One region of the Paenibacillus sp. NPDC058177 genome, then DNA from elsewhere that is predicted to be linked to it. Evidence: riboswitches for the same ligand, from Rfam matches in the RefSeq annotation. Region 1 holds a riboswitch; the other holds the start of a gene.
What was found. A riboswitch is a leader RNA that binds a small molecule or an ion and turns the genes downstream of it on or off. The one in region 1 is predicted to bind S-adenosylmethionine.
Positions count from the first base shown of each region.

Region 1 (8,697 bases):
TCCTCTTTTTCATCTGGATCGGCCTGCATTAATTTAACAGTGAAGAAGGCGAAGCAGTTTGTCTAAGAAAGAGTCTTTTGTCAAAGGCACGCTAATATTGGCTGCAGCAGCACTCGTGGCGCGCGTGCTTGGTATTTTTCAGCGGGTTCCGCTGGAGCATCTGTTTGACGATATCGGGAACGCAGCATTTGTACAAGCGAACAACGTGTATTTAATGCTGCTGACGCTGGCAACTGCCGGTATCCCAAGTACACTTAGTAAAATGGTGTCGGAACGGTATGCGCTGAACCGACCGGATGAAGCGCGGCAGGTCTATCGGGCGGCGCTTATTTTTGCTGCGGTGATGGGGGTTATTATGAGCGTGGCGCTGTACTTTGCCGCGCCGTGGTTCGCGAACCACGCCAAGGTTCCACAGAGTACAAGGGCCATTCAGGCCATTGCGCCTGCACTCCTCTTGTTCCCGGCCATCGCGATGATGCGTGGTTATCTGCAGGGACGTAATAATATGATGGCTGGCGGTATTTCACAGATCGTGGAGCAGATTGCCAGAGTGTTCACAGCGATTCTGCTGGCTTATATTTTGCTCAAACAAGGCTATGGAAATCCGATCATGGCAGCAGGTGCTTCTTTCGGGAGCGTGCTGGGAAGTATTGCTGCGTTTGGGGTCATGCTCTATTTCATCATGAAGACCCGGAAGAAGGATCGTCTGGAGAATTTAAATACAGCGCCTAGTGCCAAGCTTCCGATGTTTGGGATATATAAGGATATTTTTAGTCTGTCCATTCCAATCGTGCTATCATCCATGACCATCCAAGCAGTGTATTTCATTGATACGACCCTGATTGTTCCGCTTCTCAGCGGCCAAATTGGTGAGGCCAGCGCCACGCAAATGCTGGGGATTCTGGGGCAAAAAGCGCAGAGCATCGCGGGAATCCCACCCGTGCTTGCCATTGCGCTAAGCACATCGCTGATCCCGGTGATCTCAGCGGCTTATGCGCGGCGGGATGATGTTCACCTGAAGCGGCAGATTACACTCGCGCTGCGGATTTCCATTTTAACAGGAACACCGATTGTTATGTCATTAGTTGCTGCCGCCTATTCTATCAATGGGCTTCTGTTCACCAATATTACAGGAACTGGAATTATTGCGCTCCTTACATTCGGTACGATTTTCCAAATAACAATGACAACCTCGAACTCGATATTGCTGGGGATGGGCAAATCCCGAATCTCTATGTTCTACGTGCTCGGCGGGATCGCCACGAAGCTTATCTTCAGTTTGGTGCTTAGCCGGTTCATGGGGATCTACGGAATTGTTATTGCAACAGCACTCTGTTTTATCGTGATTACATACTTGAACCTGCGTCTGCTGCGAAAGATCGTACCTTTCGAGATTATGGGCAAGCGCTGGGGAGGTTTTGTATTTGCGGTTCTAGTCTCCGTGGGCATCGGCTATGGCTTGAATGAAGCCGGTATTCTGCTGACACATGTTATGCCTGCTCGTCTGGCATTCTTGCTGACTTGCCTCGTGGTGGGCGCAGCGGTTGTAATTATCTATCTTGTACTGCTCATCGTGCTAGGTGTGATCAGCAAGCAGGAAATTTCCGGATACCCTCGCGCCCTTCAGAAACTTCTGAACCCGTTGATGAGATTACAGCCGGCTCGTGTGCGGGCAAGAGAATAATGCAATGATTGATTTGACTTCCGTGTCGCATTTTGCTTCACTTAAAAGGTATAGGCAACATATTTTTTATTGGAAGGGAATGACCCCTGGATGGATAAGATTAGTTCTCCCGCTGAGTTTCAGGTAGCGATTCAATCGCCCCGGCTGACGATAGCCGTATTCAAAGCCGACTGGTGTGTCGACTGCAAGTTCATTGATCCCTTTATGCCTGAGGTGGAGCAGAATTATAACGGCCGCCTGACGCTCGTGGAAGTGGATGTCGACGCTGTTGGCGATGTAAGCCAGGAGCAGAACATTCTCGGCATTCCGAGTTTTGTGGCTTATACCGATGGACGCGAGTTGGTTCGCTTTGTGAGCAAGCTGCGTAAATCCCGTGAGGAAATCGAGAATTTCCTCAATACAGCCCTTGAGGTTTATCAAAGCATTCACAAGTAATGGATGGATAATGGAAACACCGCTTTCGCCCGTTTTATGAGCAAAGCGGTGTTTTTTTTAGATATCAGACAACGGGGAGGCCATTTCTTCTTAAAATGCAGAATCAAATGCCGCAAATACCATTTTATCGGTTATAATGGAAACGCATTACTTCATACTTTTCCAGCAAAAGTCATTCATTTACTTATTTATTTTATAATGCGGGTGATCACATTTGACGACAAATCAGTTGAAGTGGCTTAGTTACATAACCTGTCTGGTAATGTTCCTGGCGCTGCTGGGCGGGGCGGTAGTAACCAAAACAGGTTCGGGCCTGGAGTGCGGAAATGAATGGCCATTGTGTCATGGTAAGCTGATTCCTGCCTATACTGTAGGGTCCTTGATCGAATATACCCACCGCTTATTTAGCGGATTGGCGGGTATGCTCTCGCTTGCCTCCATGTTTGCCTTCTGGCGTTATGCGCGTCAGCGGCGCGATCTGTTAGTGTATGCCTGGATGACGCTGCTCTTTGTAATTGTACAAGGCGGAATGGGAGCGCTTGCAGTGCTTAAATCCCAGTCTGCAGCTGTGATGGCGCTACATATGGGATTTTCACTGATTGCGTTTGCCAGTTCCCTGATGTTGGCGTTAGGGTCCAAAAGAAGGCATGAAGAAGGAGACGCTTTTTCTGTGCCCGGCAAGCCGGTGAGTATTTCTTTTCGCAATTTGACTTGGTTCACGACAATTTATTCTTACATCGTTGTCTACATAGGGGCGTTTGTTAGCCATACCGACTCCCAAGGGGGCTGCTCTGGCTGGCCACTCTGTAATGGGGAGTGGATTCCCGAGCTATCGGGGGGCGTTGGGGTTGTGTTCACGCACCGGATAGCGGCTTTGCTGTTGTTTATGTTGACGGCATTGCTGGGACATTTGGCATTCTGGAAGCAGAAGGACCACAGAGAGCTTAGAATGTTGGGGGTTGCAGCGGTTCTGCTATGCCTGATGCAGGTGTTCAGCGGGGCGGCGGTTGTGTATACGCTCGGGAATGATAAGCTCTACATCTTTGCCGCTCTTGCTCACATTTTGCTGATTGCCGGACTATTCGGTGTACTGTGTTATATGAGCGTACGGGTATGGCAGCTTAGCAAGGGAAACAGGCGTTAACTCGGCACTCATATCCTTACAGATCCTTGCGGCATTTATGTTATGCTGATCATTACTTGATCAAATGTCCCCTGAGGCTAAGAGGATGGATAGAGTGGCTTACAGGGTGGGACAATAACACTCATATTGGATTTGCTGCATCCGAAGCAGGTAAGGAGGACAACATATGCTGCGGATATTGCTGGGAGAACCGCCCCGGGTGAACAGTGGTGTGCTCGCTGAGGCGATGGAACATATGGCGGAATTTGCATCGCTACTGCGCAAGGAAATGAACAGGTATGAGGATCGTGATCATGAATTCCGAAAGCTGGAAATCTGGACTCGCGGCCTGATCGTCTCATTGGATGAACTGGAGCAGAGCTGGTTTGCCGCTGCTTTTTATCGAAAATCCGTAAAGGCCGGGTATATGGATGATATGTCGGTGGCCGAGCAGGGCGAATATGCGCGATATGTGTATTTTTATAAAAACGGCTTTATTCGTGTCTTCTCCTTGCTGGACAAGCTTGGCACGGTATTGAACAGTCTTTATGATCTTAATACATCCAGGGTTAAAACCCACTTCTCCTATTTCACGGTACTCCGGGAATTTCTTACCCACAAGGAGCATGCTGTGCTGGCCGACCAGCTGGAGAACATTAAGAACTCTTACCGGGACCCACTGCAGAACCTGCGTAAGCGCCGCAATGCCGAAATCCATTATATGAACGCTGAAATGCAGGATGATTTGTGGCAGCGGCATCAGGGTCTTCACGACAAAATACAGCTTGAGGATCTCGACAGTCATCTGGAGGATTTAAAACAGGGGCTGGAAATGGTCTGCAAATCATTAGAGGCTGTATATAAATACAGTACGGAACACTGGCTTAAGAATACTGGGAAATCCTGATGATGTAAAAATGGAATTCTGCGGAAAATTTTCCTTTGACAAAGAATGCAGAACTAAATTATACTAAATCATGCCTTCTTAGGCCGGACATTTTATGACAAACTACAACACTATATCACATATCTTATCGAGAGTGGCGGAGGGATAGGCCCGATGAAGCCCGGCAACCGATTTATGTTTATGCGTGAACCGCGTGTACATAAGTGCCATGGTGCTAATTCCTACAATGCCGTGTGAGTGCGGACGTTGGCAGATGAGACGGCATTGTCTATAAGCGCACAGGGCCTCTTGCGATCTGCAAACGATCGTCGGAGGCTTTTTTTGTACAATTCATTGATATTATCGTTAAAGGAGGACGGCAGCTTGATAGAGCTAAAGAGTCTAACCAAGGTATATGGTAAAGGCAGCAAAACCGCCACGGCACTCTCGGGGCTAAACCTGTCGATCAAGAAAGGGGAAATCTTCGGAGTCATCGGCCACTCTGGGGCAGGAAAAAGCACGCTGATCCGTTGTATTAATCTGCTGGAGCGTCCGACCGAAGGCGAGGTCTGGGTAGATGGCGTGGAACTGACTCAATTGCCGGAAGGACAGCTGCAGGAGAAGCGGCGCAAGATCGGGATGATTTTTCAGCACTTCAATCTGCTGTCCTCCGCGACCATCTACGAGAATATCGCTTTTCCGCTGCGGCTGACACGCGCTTCGAAGAAGTTTATTGACAATAAGGTCAAGGAATTGTTGGCTCTGGTAGGGCTGGAGGAACATCGGGACAAGTACCCGGCTCAATTATCGGGCGGTCAAAAACAGCGTGTCGGTATCGCCCGTGCGTTGGCCAGCGACCCGGACGTGCTTCTCTGTGATGAGGCGACCTCGGCACTTGACCCACAGACAACAGACTCGATTCTCCGTCTGCTTCTGGACATCAATAAACGGTTCAATCTGACGATTGTGCTGATTACGCACGAAATGCATGTAATCCAGAGCATTTGTGACCGGGTGGCTGTTATCCATGGCGGCGGCATCGTCGAGCAGGGAGAAGTGACGGAGGTCTTCCTGAAGCCCAAGCATGAGATCACCCGCGAGTTCATTCGCAGTGAGGCACAGCATGATGGTCCGCTGCGGGCGGCTATCGACGCCTCCCATGATGGCTCAGCGCAAGCAGTCAAGATTACTTTCCTCGGGGAAAAAACGTACGGGTCGGCCTTATCCCAGATTGCGCGAGAGACAGGCGTCGATTTTTCCATTCTTTCGGGCACCATCTCTACGATCAAGGATGTGCCTTACGGGCAACTGATCGTTCGTTTTGAAGGAGAGGCCGGGAAGGTTGCACAGACCATCGCAGAGCTGACCGCTCAAGGCCTTGATGTGGAGGTGATTGCGTAATGGGTGGCTTGGATTTCAGCAAAATTAATTGGTCGGAAATGATGGATGCTGCGGTATCCACTCTGAAAATGCTTGGAATTTCCGGAATATTCACAATTATTCTTGGTTTGCCGCTCGGAATTGTGCTATATTTATGGGGCAGATCCAACCAGTCCTTTTTAAGAGTGATCTATTCAATTCTATCGTTCGTTGTGAACATTCTGCGATCCGTACCGTTCATCATTCTGATGGTAGCGCTGATCCCGATTAGCAAATCGATTGTAGGCACCTCGATTGGTGTGTTGGGCACGATTCCCGCACTCGTCATTGGGGCTGCACCGTTCTTCGCCCGGCTGGTGGAGACGGCGCTGCGTGAGGTAGATCGCGGAGTGATCGAGGCTGCACAAGGCATGGGAGCTTCTACCGGACAGATTGTCACGCGTGTACTGCTGCCAGAGGCTCGTCCAGGTTTGTTGGCTGGGGTAACGATTACGATTGTGACGCTGGTCTCCTACACGGCAATGTCGGGGATGGTTGGCGGCGGTGGTCTGGGTGACTTGGCTATCCGTTATGGATACTATCGGTATGAGAAGGAAGTCATGATTATCTCTGTAGCGCTGATGGTTATTCTGGTGCAGTTGCTGCAAATGGCCGGCGATCGGCTAGTGAGGTATTTTACAAGGAAATAAGGGCCATTAATTATAGATATCCTTATTTACACAAAAAAACATACTGTTTTAAGGGGGATTTACAAATGAAAAAAGTACTACTGACCTTTTTTAGCCTGACACTGATTCTGGTGCTGGCTGCTTGCGGCAGCAACAACACTGCCAATAATGCTACGAACTCCGCAGCGACCAATGCTCCTTCGGATGCTTCCGCTGAGCCGACTACAGAACCAGCAGCTGATCCTGTTACATTGGTTGTAGGTGCATCTCCAGTGCCGCACGCTGAAATTTTGAAAGCTATCGCTCCATTGCTTGAAGCTCAAGGCATCAAGCTGGAAATTAAAGAATTCACGGACTATGTACAACCAAACGTTCAGCTGGCTGAGAAGCAACTGGATGCGAACTTCTTCCAGCATCAGCCTTACCTTGACGACCAGAACCAGAAGAACGGAACGGATCTTGTATCTGTAGCTGCTGTTCACGTTGAGCCATTTGGCGGTTACTCCAAGAAAATCAAATCCATCGACGAGCTGAAAGATGGTGCCAAAGTAGCGATTCCGAACGATCCAACCAACGGTGGACGTGCATTGATTCTTTTGGCTAAGAATGGTCTGATCACGTTGAAGGATGACACTAACATTACTTCTACCAAAGCAGACATCACTGAGAACAAGAAAAACCTGAATATCATTGAACTGGATGCAGCAATGCTGCCACGCCAATTGGATGAAGTAGATCTTGCGCTGATTAACACTAACTTTGCACTGGAAGCCAATCTGGTGCCAACCAAAGATGCTCTGTTCATCGAAGGTGGAGATTCCCCATACGCTAACATCCTGGTATCCCGTGCAGACAACAAGGACTCCGATGCGATCAAGAAGCTGGCTGCGGCTCTGACTTCTCCTGAAGCTAAGAAGTTCATCGAAGACAAGTACCAAGGTTCCATCATTCCAGCATTCTAAGATCATATTTAACAGCAAACCCCCACGGCCTTGAAGGCCGCGGGGGTTTTTGGTATGATAATGCGCATATTAGTTGCCAAAAAAAGAAGCCCCGGATACCTGTGACAGGCTTCCGGGACAACTATAGAACGGGATTAGAATACTTGAATAACTTCTTCAATGCCTTCTACTTCTTCAATGAGGGCACGCTCAATCCCAGCTTTCAGAGTAATTGTGGAGCTTGGGCAGCTACCGCAGGCACCCATCAGCTTCAATTTAACAATGCCGTCTTCGACATCAATCAGTTCTACGTCACCGCCATCGCGTTGCAGGAACGGACGGAGCTTATCGAGCACTTCCAGCACTTCATCATACATGGACGTGCTTTGTGTAGTTTCACTCATTTCTCAATCACTCCTTTCTTAGTGTTATTATAGTACAAAAGATTAAAAAATAAAATGGTTAGGACAGAATAGGGAGATCATCATGAGACCAATAATAGAATTTTGTGCCAGTAATGCCGGCCACGGGACCGATCCTTTGCGCATCAAGCTGGAACAAAACCCCGAATATGACGTCATTGAATATGGTTGTCTGAACAATTGCGGACAGTGCTACCTGGCTCCGTTCGCCATGGTAGAAGGCGAGATTGTGGAAGCCGAAACCGCAGAAGAACTGGAAGCAGGGATAGATGCCAAGATCAAAGAATTGGAAGAATGGTTCAATATTGATCCGGACTAGTCCCATCCAATCTTAGCCAAAATGACGTTTGGACATCCAGAGCACCCCGCTCTTAAGCAGGCGGGGGACTCTGCCCATGACAGAACGCCGGCCCATAAGTCCAAATCCGGCGTTCTTGCCGAGGGAGCCTAAAGTGCCTTTCAGGCGGATTTCATGCAGCTTTGGCGTCTCATTCCGCCAAAGTGCCTGCAGAACCTGCCCTACCTGCTCACCTTGTCCTCCAGCTGCCTGGGCGCTTGGGGCGAACGGCAGACTTGCACAGTCGCCGATCACGAACACTTCCGGATACTGTGGCACCCGGTAGTATTCATCGAGAATAACCCGGCCGCCGCGATCCTTCGCCACATCCAGGTCTTGAACGACCTTGACTGGCTGGATACCGCCCGTCCATACGGTTACGTCCGAGGCAATGGCTTGATCGCCATTAAAGACAGCTCCATCCTCGACGTGGGATACGCAGACACGGGATACAGTCTCCACGTGATGTACATTAAACCATTCCTCAACATATTGCGAGAGCTTCGACGGGAAGGCGGATAGCACACGTTCTCCCCGGTCCAGAATGGAGATGTTGAGGTCAGGGCGACTTTCCCTTAGCTCTGCTGCCAGTTCCACCCCGCTGAGTCCACCACCGACGATATTCACTTTACCGTAAGGCTTGACATCATTCAGACGACGGTAAGTCTCGCGTGTACCCGCGAACGTCTGAATACTGCAGGTATATTGATCTGCTCCAGGGATGTTGTGGTAATTATCCGTGCAACCCAGCGCGATGGCCAGGATATCATAGGAGATCGGCTCGCCGCCCTCCATGGATACTACCCGGCTCTCCAGGTCAA
Region 1 covers NZ_JBHVVB010000006.1:298,349-307,045, reverse strand. The annotation lists gene ACFVU8_RS22885 (DUF456 domain-containing protein) at 1-32, shown strand, start outside; gene ACFVU8_RS22880 (putative polysaccharide biosynthesis protein) at 59-1,684, shown strand; gene ACFVU8_RS22875 (thioredoxin family protein) at 1,775-2,119, shown strand; gene ACFVU8_RS22870 (COX15/CtaA family protein) at 2,334-3,263, shown strand; gene ACFVU8_RS22865 (Cthe_2314 family HEPN domain-containing protein) at 3,430-4,149, shown strand; SAM riboswitch class I at 4,271-4,409, shown strand; gene ACFVU8_RS22860 (methionine ABC transporter ATP-binding protein) at 4,513-5,529, shown strand; gene ACFVU8_RS22855 (methionine ABC transporter permease) at 5,529-6,197, shown strand; gene ACFVU8_RS22850 (MetQ/NlpA family ABC transporter substrate-binding protein) at 6,263-7,138, shown strand; gene ACFVU8_RS22845 (NifU family protein) at 7,273-7,521, opposite strand; gene ACFVU8_RS22840 (YuzB family protein) at 7,604-7,858, shown strand; gene ACFVU8_RS22835 (NAD(P)/FAD-dependent oxidoreductase) at 7,871-8,697, opposite strand, start outside.

Region 2 (8,697 bases), on a different contig from region 1:
ACAGGCACAATAACATATTCCTGAGCGGCGCCGTATATTCCACCAGCCAAACAAAGAACTAGCAATGCAATAACCCAGAAACCGCTAACAGGGCGAAGAATTTTTTCCGTCATATAGACCCCTCCAACTAGATATTCATTTGATATTTAAATGATATCACTTTTGGATATGGATGTAAATTATTATTTCATCAGCCGTTCGCTAACCGCCATGCCAGTCTACAACTTTATTTTTCGAGTCTAATACTTTATTTTTTTCTGACACTCCGACGACACATCCCCTGTAAGCCCGTCCACATATAACGGATGATGGATTTAAATCTCTTCATTGCAAAAGGACGAGAAAAAATCAAATGTAATCTCACGTGAAAAGAAGCCCACTACGCCTATACGGGCATTGTGGGCTTCTCTGCTTAATCTTACTTGTAAATTGAAGTATCTAGCGGAATAATGAACCCGCCGTCAACAGCTTGTGTCACATTTATTGCGATGTTCTTTACTCCAGAGATATCTACCTCAATCGTCTGGAGATCACTATTAGGCGAAATCTTCTCTACTTTTTTAAGAAGCACATTCTTGTCATTATCCATAATTTCAAGAGACTCCACTTCCTTGCCGACCGCAGCGAATTGCAGAACAAGTTTCTGATATTTGCCGTTAGGGCTGAGCGCGGTATATTTAATATTGGAATTAGGTGCACTGTACAGCACTTCCTTATAATTCTTGCCGCCGTATTTGGTCAGTGCAGGGTCCTTGGTATGCAGACTGGTGTTAAAATCCTCCTGCTTCACGGGAACGCCTGCCTGCTGTTCGCCAATAATCACCTCTTTGGCTGTCCCGTCATAATTCACCGGAACATCCAGCAGCTCAGAAACAGATCGTACCGGAAGATACGTAGTTCCTTTATAAGTAATGGGAAGCACCGCTTTGCCATTGCCATCTTTGAGAGGGGTAATCTCCCCGTTCACTCTGATCTTTAAATCTCCGTTTAACAACGCTTTAATTTCTTGGAGATGCGAGCTCGCGAAAGCACCTGTGCCCATGCCCACTAAAAGTATCATGGTACCGCATAAAGTCGTAACAACCTTCTTCTTCATTTCTGTTTTCCTCCTCTTGGGATATCATCAATCCAGAAACACCAGAAACAACGGTTATTGAGAAATAATCTCTCCGAAAGATGAGGCTACATGCAGGTTTAGTTTCTGCGTTTTTGGAGTTGAAGATTTTACCACATTATATCACAAAGCCCAATGCTTCATTTCTATTTCTCCTTCTTCCAAGCTACTGATTCTATTGATTCAGATAAGATAAGAAATGATAAGTAATTCAACTCGAATTATTAACAAATGCTTGTCGTACACCATGTCGAAGCTCCATAAGGATCACGCAGGCTGTTTATTTCCCTACTTCTCTCATTCCGGCTGTTCACTCTTGTATAGAAAGGTAGAAAATGATTTCAGGGTTTTCAAATCCAAGCTGAAGGAAACAAAATAGGGACTTCTTCTGTGTATTATCATAACACGAAAAAAGCCACTCCCGGCAGTAGTCCATGAGTGCCTACTTCATATGCAATTGTATATGGCCGGAACTTTCTTTCACGATGGTTACCTTTCGAGTCTAATACTTTATTTTCTTCTGACAAAAAGACCGTAGACACATTCGATTTTCCCGAATGAATCTACGGTCTATATTTAGCCTCGAAACTCTAGACTAGCAGCCTCTCTGCCTAGTTCTGCATCACAAAATCATTGTCGATCTTCGCATTAGCATCATCGAATACCCGCAGGATATCGTAACGCGTGTTGCGTTGTGCCGGGATTTTGCCAGCTTCACGGATCAGTTGGGTAATGGACTCGATGTTAACTTTGTACGTAGCGCCCGCAGAGGACACAACGTTCTCTTCAATCATTGTGCTGCCGAAATCGTTGCAGCCATATTGCAGCGACAGCTTGCCGACTTCCGGCCCCATAGTTACCCAAGAAGATTGGAAGTTCTTGATGTTGTCTAGCACCAGACGGCTGATCGCTACTGTCTTCAGGTACTCTTCAGGTGTCTGTCTGTCCAGCTTCAGGTTGGTATTATCCGGCTGGAAGGTCCAGGAGATAAAGGCCAGGAAGCCTTCGGAGTCATACTTATTAGCAATGCACTCATCTTGAGCTTCACGCACTCGCAGCAAATGCAGTGCCCGCTCTTCCATAGTCTCGCCAAGGCCAATGACCATAGTCGCCGTCGTGTTCATACCGACTTTATGCGCGGTCTGCATAACGTCCATCCAGTCGCGCCAGGAGCCTTTAAGACGGCTGATTTTACGGCGTGTACGGTCATCGAGAATTTCGGCACCACCGCCTGGAAGTGAATCCAGTCCAGCCGCATGAATCTCGCGGATAACTTCTTCCAGTGACAGACCAGAGACTTCCTTCATCTTCATGATTTCAGCAGGCGAGAAGGAGTGCATCGTAATTTCCGGGAAGCGTTGCTTGATCCCACGCAGCAAATCGGTGTAGTAATTGAAAGGCAGATTAGGGTTCACGCCCCCCTGCATTAGAATTTCAGTCCCGTTGACAGCAATCGTCTCGGAAATTTTTTGGAAAATAAGTTCATCCGGTAGTACGTACCCCTCATCAGAGCCCGGTCTGCGGTAAAAGGCACAAAAACGGCAGTACACATCACACACATTCGTATAGTTAACATTGCGGCCAATGACGAAGGTCGCCATCGGGTCCGGATGCCAACGTTTCATAATAATGTCGGCAGCAGCGCCCATTTTCTCAATCTCGTTACTCTCGAACAATCTTACGGTATCCTCCAGCCCAAGCCGGTCTCCCCGCAGCGCTTTATCCAAGATCAGGTCTATCGCACTCATCGTTCGCAGCCTCCTTTAAAACCCATATCTTTATGGTATTTTCATAAAATTTATAAGACAATTGAATATGTTCGTTCCTTCATCGTAACACAATCCGGACCGCTTGAGAAATTTTTTTCACAAAGTCTAACGACCTTAACCATCTTTTGGAAAAGGCCTTCCTCCATGTAAAAAAACATACCATCCCCGCTCACAGAACCGTTTCTGAATTCAAAAAGGACAGCTTCGTCCGAAAACGAAACTGTCCGTCCTAACCTTAATTATTCTTCCGCAAGCGCCTGCTCCAGATCAACAATGAGATCCTCGATGGACTCTAGGCCGACCGAGAAGCGAAGCAGTCCGTCTGTAATACCGCGAGCCGCCCGAACCTCTGCCGGCATCGCCGCATGGGACATCAAAGCCGGGTAGGACAGGATGCTCTCCACTGCGCCAAGGCTGACCGCAACAAGCGGCAGCGTCACCTTGTTCAGCACACGCTTAGCCCGCTCACCGGAGCCAACATCGAACGAGACGACCGCGCCATAACCGCTGGATTGCGATTCATGGATCTCGCGTCCCGGATGATTTGCCAGTCCCGGGTAGAACACAGCCGTAATATCGCTGCGGGCGTCAAGCCAGGCCGCAAGCTTGGCTGCGCTGATCTCGCTATGCGCCATGCGCGCCTCGAGCGTCTTCATTCCGCGCATCAGCAACCAGCTTTCCTGCGGAGCCAGCACGGTGCCCAGACCGTTTTGCAGCATTTTGAGCTGCTTGCCAATCTCTGCGGTACGCGCTACGGCAAGACCAGCCAACACATCGCTGTGACCGCCAAGGAACTTCGTCGCACTGTGCAGGACAATATCCACGCCCTGTTCGATTGGACGTTGGTAATAAGGGGTCATGAACGTATTATCCAGGATAGTCAGAAGCTCATGACTCTTGGCCCATTCGCAGACAGCAGCAACATCCGTAATTTTCAGCGTCGGATTCGACGGAGTTTCCATATATACGGCTTTCGTGTTCGGCTGAAGCGCAGCTTTGACCTGCTCAAGATCCGTCATATCCACAAATGTGCTTTCAATGTTCAGACGGTTCAGGATGAGCGTCAATAGCCGGTATGTACCGCCATAGACATCCTCAGTAACGATCACATGATCACCGGAGGACAGCATCAGGAACGTGCTGGAGATAGCTGCCATGCCGGAGGCATAGGCGAAACCGCGCTCCCCGCCTTCCAGCAGAGCGATATAATCCTCAAGCGCCTGACGGGTCGGATTGCCTGACCGGCTATAGTCATGCAGCGGCGGATTATGAATATCCTCATGATGGAACGTCGAAGCCTGATAGATCGGCACACTGGAAGCGCCAGTGGCTTTGTCAATCTCGCTGCCAAAGTGCAGCAGACGGGTAGCGAATTTGAGATTATTCTTCTTATCTTTGTTCACGTTGTTATCACTCATTATGCCTGGCCTCCTTGTGCATCTGCTGTTTCAATCTCAATGCGTGCCTGTTCCAGTGCATGGCCAAGATCCGCGATCAGATCATCAATATGCTCTATGCCGACCGAGAAGCGCAGCAACCGGTCATCAACACCCACCGCATCACGGATTTCAACCGGAATATCGGCATGGGTCTGCACCGTAGGATAAGTCATTAGCGATTCTACACCACCAAGACTTTCGGCAAAAGCAATTAGACGGATGTGGCGAAGAATTGGCTCCACATATCTCGCATCCTTCACTTTGAAGGAGAAAATACCGGTATTTCCGGATGACTGACGGTTCTGGATCTCAAAGCCCGGATGCTCCGGCAGACCCGGATGGAAGACCTCAGCGATAGCCGAATGTCCTTTCAGATAATGAGCCAGTTCCAATGAATTGCTCTCATGACGCTCCATGCGTAATGCCAGCGTCTTCATACCTCTCATCAATTGGTAGCTGTCGGTTGGCCCCAACACTGCGCCGATGGAATTATGCAGAATCGCCATTTCAGCAGACAGCTCCGCTCCCTTGGTCACAATTAGACCTGCCAGCACGTCATTATGACCGCCCAAATATTTGGTAGCACTGTGGATAATGATATCGGCTCCGAGTTCCAGCGGACGCTGGAAGAATGGCGTCAGGAGCGTATTATCTACAATGGTAAGCAGTTCATGCGACTTGGCCCATGTACAGACAGCCTCTATATCCGTGATCATCATCAATGGATTGGTTGGTGTCTCGATCACAACGGCTTTCGTCTCCGGACGGCGAACCGATTCCAGCGCCTCTAGATCGTTGGTGTCCACATAAGAAGCACTGACTCCAAACTTGGACATGATCCGCTCCAGCAAGCGGTAAGTCCCGCCGTAGAGATCCAGTGATACGATCAGATGATCCCCTTGTTGGAAGAGGCTGAAGATCGTTTGCAACGCAGCCATACCGGAACTACAGGCAAAAGCTGCATCTCCGGATTCCAATTGTGCTGCTGCCGTTTCCAGTACAGAACGGGTCGGGCTTTTGGTGCGGCTATAGTCAAAGCCTGTACTTTGCCCCAGCTTCGGGTGGCGAAATGCCGTTGCATTATAGATAGGGAAGTTTACCGCTCCGGTGGCCGGGTCTTCCAGCGATCCGATTTGGGCAAGTCTGCTTTCAATCCTCAGTTTGTCGTCCATTCCTTATAACCTCCTAATAGTAAGTACACTGTTGCATGCTCATCTATAACTTAAATGATGGGACCAATATCATAGGGTGTTTCTTGGTATACATAGTAATTGAGCCAATTAGAGAACAATAAGTTAGCATGAGCGCGCCAAGTCGCCGGCGGAGTACGCTCCGGATCATCTTTTGGAAAATAGTTCTTCGGCAGCGCCATCTCCATACCCTTGGCAACATCACGGTCATACTCCCACTTCAGGGAAAGCGGATCGTATTCAGAGTGGCCAGTGACAAAAATTTGTCGGCCATCCTTGGTAGCCACCAGATAAATGCCCGCTTCCTCCGATTCGGCCAGGATTTGCAGATCCGGATTACTCTCGATATCTTCGCGGGACACATCCGTGTGACGGGAGTGCGGAACATAGAACAGTTCATCGAACCCGCGCAGCAGCTTTACATTATTATGGTTCAGTGTGTGAGGGAATACGCCAAAACATTTATCTGGCAATGCTTCCTTGCGCACACCGAAGTGATGATACAGTCCGGCTTGTGCAGCCCAACAGATATGCATAGTGGAAGTAACATTGTCTTTACTCCACTCAAAAATCTCTTTCAGCTCTTCCCAGTACGTTACGTCTTCAAAATCCATCTGCTCCACAGGAGCACCGGTTACAATAAGTCCGTCAAACCGGCGGTGGCTAATCTCATCGAAGGTCGTGTAGAAGCTGTTCAGATGCTCCGCCGACGTGTTCTTCGAAGTATGGGAACGGGGACGCAGCAGCACGATGTCCACCTGAAGAGGCGAGTTACCGATCAACCGGAGCAACTGGGTTTCCGTGGTTTCTTTAGTAGGCATCAAATTTAGAATGGCAAGGCGCAAGGGACGTATATCCTGATGAAACGCCTCGCTCTCGTCCATGATAAAAATATTTTCTCCCGACAATATCTCTTTCGCCGGCAGACTGTCTGGAATCTTAATTGGCATTTCTCGTCTTCACTCCTTGGTAATAGAATACCGCTTGGCGGCTGTTAACATTGGGTAAACAAAAAAGACCTTACTCTGAACGAGAAAGGTCATATTTATTCACATATGCGCCTCTCTCATCTGCCAGAAATCTTCACCGGGCATCTGCCCGCTTCAAAGTCTCCTGCAAGAATTAGCACCGTGCGTCTTCACGCCGGTTGCCGGGTTTCATCGGGCTAGTCCCTCCACCTGCTCTTGATAAGATTTAGCTGTATTCAGTTGAATTTTCTTAAAATTCACTTTAAATCATGAACCCACTTCTCGTCAAGTCCATACAATGCTGAAGAGCCTTGAAAATGACAAGAATTTTCCTTGAAAGAGGCATACCCCGGCGTTATACTAGACAAGGGTTTTAAACTGGACGACAAGATGAGGTGAGAGGATTATGGAGGGCGACCCGAGTTCGCAGCTCAATGTACAGAACGAACAACCACACAGGATTAACATCAGCTTGCCGGCGGCGGGAGCAGTTCTTCTTCATGCCCTCGAAACGTCATTTGCCGATTCACCTTGACATGACCCCGGCCAAGCTGATTTTTTCTCTGTGCTTTTATTAGCATGTCCCTGGAGAAGACAGGGATCGAAGGAGTGAATCAGATGAAAATCCGGCTGGTCAACGCAGGGGTTTTTACGCCTATTGATGATATTAATGAAACATTATCCCCTCCTGGTGAGGGATTTTATTGGATCGATGCTGATGTGGAGGATCTGGAACTCATCCAGCCCATGTTCAATCTGCATGATCTCGCCGTTGAGGATTGTCTCAGCGAAGAGGAGCAGCGTCCAAAAATTGAAATATACGAAAGTCACTACTTTATTGTAGTGAACAGCATCCGGTTTGATGATGAGGAGATTTTCCTGCGCGCACTTAACGTCTTCCTGGGAAGACATTTTATCATCACAGTGACGAAGCAGAAGATCAATGAACTACGTGTCCTCAAACCAATGCTGTGGGAGCAAGAAGTCAGCGAGCCGGATAAGTTTCTATATTTGCTCATTGACCTTGTAGTGGATAATTATTTTTCCGTCGGTGACCGGATTGAAGTCCGGATTGAGAAGCTGGAGGAAGATATCCTCATGCATACGAAGAAATCGCATCTTAGTGAAATCATCGGTCTGCGCAGTGAAATTCTGTGGCTCAAGAAAATGCTCGGTCCGCAGAAAGAAGTTATCAACACGTTGAACAAAAAGGATCTCCGGCTGATCGACGATCAGCTTCAGAAGTACTTCAGCGACATCTATGAGAATGCCGTCAAAATTTCCGAGACTTTTGAGACCTACCGTGATCTGATGGGCAACTTACGAGAAGCTTATCAGTCCAGTATCGCCAACCGTGCCAATGAAATCATGAGAGTTTTTACCGCGATTACAACTATATTCATGCCCCTGACTGTCATTACCGGCATCTACGGGATGAACTTTGACCATATGCCCGAGCTGCACAGCAAATATGGTTACTACACCGTAATTGGTCTGATGCTGACCCTCGGCTGCGGAATGCTCTATATCTTCCGTAAAAAAGACTGGCTATGAAGGATCATTAACGAAAGTACAAGACGAAGGAGTTCACACCCTGCGGGGTATGATTCCTTCGTCTTTTTGCTATGTAACGTGATGCTAAAAGCTCATCGCCGAATCAAGGCTTCCAGCCTGCTCCCGCCGGAACCGGATGCGAATCAGCCGCAGGCGTTCATAATGGATTTCCAGGCCTCCCGCAGCAGCAGGTGGTGCATCGCCATAGACCTTGTACAGTACCGGCTTCAGGAACAGGTCGCCAAACTCTTCATAGGCCTTCCAAACCGCCTGCTGCTCTTCATGCGCCATACTTCCAAGCTCATGCTGTATCAGTTTCTCCACAGAGTATCCGTCTTTCTCCAGTTCCTCCAGCGCTTCTAGCAGTTCTCTACGGCTGACTCCCGTCTCGTTCTTCAACTGCTCCAGTCCGAGACTACTCTCAATACCCTGAAGCAGAGTCCGATTCAGCCGCAGCCGCTCTAGCTGTCGCTTATACTTAAGCTCCTTCTGCTTATATAACCAGGAGGAGAATTCATCGTCCCCAATCTCCTCATAGACCCAATCCAGCGGAAAATTACGCTCTCTTGGGGCGGCAGAGGTTACTGCCAGCCAGTCTGCGCCATACTGAGCTGCCTTGGCTTCGCCGATGCCGGGAATTTGCAGCAGTTCTTCTGTCGTCTT
Region 2 covers NZ_JBHVVB010000003.1:43,111-51,807, forward strand. The annotation lists gene ACFVU8_RS14350 (SPFH domain-containing protein) at 1-113, opposite strand, end outside; gene ACFVU8_RS14355 (stalk domain-containing protein) at 419-1,096, opposite strand; gene mqnC (cyclic dehypoxanthinyl futalosine synthase) at 1,726-2,862, opposite strand; gene ACFVU8_RS14365 (trans-sulfuration enzyme family protein) at 3,123-4,301, opposite strand; gene ACFVU8_RS14370 (aminotransferase class I/II-fold pyridoxal phosphate-dependent enzyme) at 4,301-5,494, opposite strand; gene metA (homoserine O-acetyltransferase MetA) at 5,545-6,462, opposite strand; SAM riboswitch class I at 6,576-6,706, opposite strand; gene corA (magnesium/cobalt transporter CorA) at 7,099-8,034, shown strand; gene ACFVU8_RS14385 (HRDC domain-containing protein) at 8,119-8,697, opposite strand, start outside.
Region 2: another riboswitch for S-adenosylmethionine. It lies ahead of metA (homoserine O-acetyltransferase MetA); the one in region 1 lies ahead of ACFVU8_RS22860 (methionine ABC transporter ATP-binding protein).